2 regions of the Lysinibacillus sp. BNK-21 genome follow, and region 1 is predicted to be linked to the other one. Evidence: a T-box and tRNA genes for the amino acid it is inferred to sense, from the RefSeq annotation. Region 1 holds a T-box; the other holds one or more tRNA genes.
What was found. A T-box is a leader RNA that pairs with one kind of tRNA and senses whether it is charged. The one in region 1 lies ahead of serS (serine--tRNA ligase), so its partner is inferred to be a tRNA-Ser.
Positions count from the first base shown of each region.

Region 1 (2,364 bases):
CCATGTATGGTCTTAGAACTTCTGGAATTAATACGCTTCCATCTGCTTGTTGGTAGTTTTCTAAAATAGCAGCAACTGTACGTCCAATAGCAAGACCAGAACCGTTTAATGTATGCACATATTCCGGTTTTGCATTTGGCTCACGACGGAAGCGGATATTTGCTCGTCGTGCCTGGAAATCCTCAAAGTTAGAGCAAGAAGAAATTTCACGGTACATGTTTTGTGCAGGAATCCAAACTTCTAAATCATATTTCTTCGCTGCAGTAAAACCTAAATCAGCAGTACACATTTTTAGTTTACGATATGGTAAGCCTAGTAATTGCAGTACTTTTTCAGCATGACCTGTTAACAACTCTAGCTGTTCATAAGATTCCTCTGGTTTTACAAAGCGTACTAATTCCACTTTGTTGAATTGATGCTGACGGATTAAACCACGTGTATCACGACCCGCAGAGCCTGCCTCTGAACAGAAGCACGCACTGTAGGAAGCAAAGCCTTGTGGTAAAACATCAGCCAGTAAAATTTCATCACGATAGAAGTTTGTTACAGAGACCTCTGCTGTTGGAATCATGAAATAATCTGTTTCCTCTAATTTAAATAAATCTTCTTCAAATTTAGGAAGATTTCCAGTACCCGTCAAGCTATCACGATTAACAATGACAGGTGGTAGCATTTCTTCATAACCATGCTCTTCTACATGTAAATCCAACATAAAGCTCATTAATGCACGTTCCAAGCGAGCGCCAAGTCCACGATAGAATAAGAATCGGCTACCCGTTACTTTTGCGCCGCGTTCAAAGTCTACAATTTGAAGATCTGTAGCAAGGTCCCAGTGTGCTTTGATTTCAAAATCAAAAGTTGGTACTTCGCCCCATTTTAATACTTCAACATTGTCATCTTCTGTTGTCCCTACAGGCACAGATTCGTGCGGAACATTTGGTAAGCGCATCAACATATCTTTGAAGCGATCTTCTACATCATTTAACTGTATGTCTAGCTCTTTAATTTCGTCGCCTACCTGACGCATACGTGCAATTTCTGCATCTGCCTTTTCTTTGTTACGCTTCATCACAGAAATTTGCTCAGATACTTGATTACGTTCAGCTTTAAGTTCCTCTGTTTTAGCGATTAACTCACGACGGTTCGCGTCTAAGCCATCAAAGTCGTCTAAATTTCCTAAATCTTCATTGCGTGTTAACAACATTTCTTTAATTTCCGCGAAATTGTCGCGGACTCGTTTAATATCTAACATAGTTCATACCTCCAGTAGATTGATAATGATGGGAGTAGATGTTTTATAAATGAACACAAAAAAGCCCTCATCCCATGAAAGGGACGAGAGCTACCCGCGTTGCCACCCTAATTGATTAGACATTCGCCTAATCCACTTATCTCATAACGGCATTTCAACCGGCGACAGCCTACTTTACTCACTTCGACTGCGCAACTTCAGGACGGATTCACAAGTGCTTTTATCAGCTTCCACCACCCGCTGACTCTCTAAAAAAAACGTGATTGCTACTACTTCCCATCATCGTATTCACATATTTAAATTTTAACCATACTGTACTATATGAAAATAGATTTTGCAAGCTATACCATAGGATACAAAATATTCTAGAATTCTTGAATCTCCGGCAACTTACGGATGAAATACACACCCCAATAAAATGACCATTTCGCGCTAAGATAACTTTCACCTCATAATCAGCAAGAATTTCAACATTTTTACCAACTGCTTAAATACGAGGAGCCCGAAGTCTTCAATAGAAAGTTACAATCAAGTAGTAATTAATCTTGCACTAATCTGCCCCCTTAGTAAACCGCCCTAATGACGGTCTCGTTGTTGCGTTAAAGCACCAGTTTGTTAAAGAGCAGTATTTCATAATCTCACATGAAAGTTAACATAAATATATAAATATCCAGTTTTATTTAAAACTTTTATTCCATTAAATGGCCTTTAACTGAAGAAGGCACAATCCCTTTTCCCGATTGCTGATTATAGAAATTAGAAAAAAGCTATAAAAATAGCATCTCTGATTGGGAAATGTGAAAATGGGAACAATCGATAAACTCAAATTTGCTGAAGATGTTGCAAAAAAGTCCGAAAAATGTGGTTTTCCCACTTCTGAAAAATCAAAAAAAAGGAAGAGATCCAAGACTACAAGTAAATTGGCTCTTTTTTTCTTTGCTAACTTTCATTTGGGAACGTTATTTTGAGTTTTAGGTATAGTTGTGCATAAAATAATTCTCACAATGTAATCCAATATCTCCTTGTTAATTTTTTGTCTCCTGGGTCTACACGTTTATCTTCTAATACGCCACCGTTATTTTCTATTACACCTGCTGAAGCAATATTGTCAT
Region 1 is NZ_JBLQTS010000001.1:2,113,481-2,115,844, reverse strand. It holds gene serS (serine--tRNA ligase) at 1-1,252, opposite strand, end outside; T-box leader at 1,329-1,544, opposite strand; gene ACMGGO_RS10780 (GNAT family N-acetyltransferase) at 2,252-2,364, opposite strand, start outside.

Region 2 (2,364 bases), 1.2 Mb from region 1:
TGAAACAAGGTCGCTATCCTTACCAAAGTTGGCGACAACAGTGGACTGAAAAGGATGAAGAAATCGTTTTAAGCGCTTTAAAAGCTACAGGTACAGAGCATTTACAAGATAGACCAGTAGATGAGCTATCAGGAGGACAACGTCAACGTGCTTGGATAGCTATGACGCTTGCTCAAGATACAGATATCATTCTTTTAGACGAGCCTACGACATACTTAGATTTAACTCATCAAATAGACGTTTTAGATTTACTATTCGAATTGAACCAACAGCAAAAGCGAACTATTATTATGGTACTACATGATATTAATCTTGCTTGTCGCTATGCCGATCATATTATTACAGTGCGTGACCGTGGTGTCTATCGTCAAGGGAAACCAGAAGAAATTATGACCACTGATTTAGTTAATCATGTGTTTGACCTTGATTGCCAAATGACGACAGATCCAATCTTTGGTACACCTCTTTGCATCCCATATGGAAAAGGGCGAAAAATTTAATCGCTAATTTGAAAAACAACAAGCCTACACAGTTTAATCCTTCTGTGTAGGCTTTCATTTATTATAGCTTTGTTATAAATCTAAATATCAAGTAAATTAAAAAGTGCAGTAGATGTAAATTCATCTACTGCACTTAGTATGACCCGTACGGGATTCGAACCCGTGTTACCGCCGTGAAAGGGCGGTGTCTTAACCACTTGACCAACGGGCCCATGGCGGAGAAGGAGGGATTTGAACCCTCGCGCCGGTTACCCGACCTACACCCTTAGCAGGGGCGCCTCTTCAGCCTCTTGAGTACTTCCCCAAAATAAAAATGGCTCCGAAGGCAGGACTCGAACCTGCGACAACCTGATTAACAGTCAGGTGCTACTACCAACTGAGCTACTTCGGAATAATGGTGGGCCTAAATGGACTCGAACCATCGACCTCACGCTTATCAGGCGTGCGCTCTAACCAGCTGAGCTATAGGCCCTTGGAGCGGGTGATGGGAATCGAACCCACGACATCAGCTTGGAAGGCTGAGGTTTTACCATTAAACTACACCCGCATAAATGGTGGGTCAGGACGGAATCGAACCGCCGACACTTAGAGCTTCAATCTAATGCTCTACCAACTGAGCTACTGACCCATTTCGTCCATGCTAAGCTTGCTCACTCTTTTGCTTCTCATGACTTTTATCTTTAAAAATGGCGGTCCCGACCGGGATCGAACCGGCGATCTCCTGCGTGACAGGCAGGCATGTTAACCGCTACACCACGGGACCTTTTGGTTGCGGGGGCCGGATTTGAACCAACGACCTTCGGGTTATGAGCCCGACGAGCTACCACTGCTCCACCCCGCGATAATTTTATGTTGTTTCGAGTTTTTAAAGCACCATTTATAAAAATTTAAAACTGGAGGAGGTAGAGGGATTCGAACCCCCGCGCGGTGTTACCCGCCTGTCGGTTTTCAAGACCGATCCCTTCAGCCAGACTTGGGTATACCTCCGTTACAATATATAAATGGTGGACCTTGCAGGACTCGAACCTGCGACCGGACGGTTATGAGCCGTCTGCTCTAACCAACTGAGCTAAAGGTCCTTTAAGATGGCGGCAGAGGGGATCGAACCCCCGACCTTACGGGTATGAACCGTACGCTCTAGCCAGCTGAGCTACGCCGCCAGGATCTTTATACTGGTTAATTTACTTATGGTGGAGCCTAGCGGGATCGAACCGCTGACCTCCTGCGTGCAAGGCAGGCGCTCTCCCAGCTGAGCTAAGGCCCCATAATCTTTTTGGAAATGGTCGGGAAGACAGGATTCGAACCTGCGACCCCTTGGTCCCAAACCAAGTGCTCTACCAAGCTGAGCTACTTCCCGTTGTTCTTTTGGCGCGCCCGACAGGAGTCGAACCCATAACCTTCTGATCCGTAGTCAGACGCTCTATCCAATTGAGCTACGGGCGCATTTAAAATGGTGCCGAGGACCGGAATCGAACCGGTACGGTAGTCACCTACCGCAGGATTTTAAGTCCTGTGCGTCTGCCAGTTCCGCCACCCCGGCACATTTGGAGCGGAAGACGAGGTTCGAACTCGCGACCCCCACCTTGGCAAGGTGGTGTTCTACCACTGAACTACTTCCGCATGTGCATAAGCTTTTTTATCTGGCAATGAAAATAATGGTGCGGGTGAAGGGAGTCGAACCCCCACGCCTTGCGGCGCTAGATCCTAAGTCTAGTGCGTCTGCCAATTCCGCCACACCCGCTTATTATTATTTATAAATGGTGAGCCATGAAGGACTCGAACCTTCGACCCTCTGATTAAAAGTCAGATGCTCTACCAACTGAGCTAATGGCTCGAAAAAATGGTGCCGGCTATAGGAATCGAA
Region 2 is NZ_JBLQTS010000001.1:900,211-902,574, reverse strand. It holds gene ACMGGO_RS04620 (ABC transporter ATP-binding protein) at 1-500, shown strand, start outside; tRNA gene ACMGGO_RS04615 (tRNA-Glu) at 640-711, opposite strand; tRNA gene ACMGGO_RS04610 (tRNA-Ser) at 714-804, opposite strand; tRNA gene ACMGGO_RS04605 (tRNA-Asn) at 815-891, opposite strand; tRNA gene ACMGGO_RS04600 (tRNA-Ile) at 896-972, opposite strand; tRNA gene ACMGGO_RS04595 (tRNA-Gly) at 974-1,047, opposite strand; tRNA gene ACMGGO_RS04590 (tRNA-Phe) at 1,053-1,128, opposite strand; tRNA gene ACMGGO_RS04585 (tRNA-Asp) at 1,188-1,263, opposite strand; tRNA gene ACMGGO_RS04580 (tRNA-Met) at 1,267-1,341, opposite strand; tRNA gene ACMGGO_RS04575 (tRNA-Ser) at 1,395-1,487, opposite strand; tRNA gene ACMGGO_RS04570 (tRNA-Ile) at 1,503-1,579, opposite strand; tRNA gene ACMGGO_RS04565 (tRNA-Met) at 1,587-1,660, opposite strand; tRNA gene ACMGGO_RS04560 (tRNA-Ala) at 1,689-1,764, opposite strand; tRNA gene ACMGGO_RS04555 (tRNA-Pro) at 1,781-1,857, opposite strand; tRNA gene ACMGGO_RS04550 (tRNA-Arg) at 1,867-1,943, opposite strand; tRNA gene ACMGGO_RS04545 (tRNA-Leu) at 1,952-2,040, opposite strand; tRNA gene ACMGGO_RS04540 (tRNA-Gly) at 2,046-2,120, opposite strand; tRNA gene ACMGGO_RS04535 (tRNA-Leu) at 2,157-2,241, opposite strand; tRNA gene ACMGGO_RS04530 (tRNA-Lys) at 2,259-2,334, opposite strand; tRNA gene ACMGGO_RS04525 (tRNA-Thr) at 2,342-2,364, opposite strand, start outside.
Region 2: it encodes a tRNA-Ser, which carries the amino acid that the T-box ahead of serS (serine--tRNA ligase) is inferred to sense. The anticodon was not compared.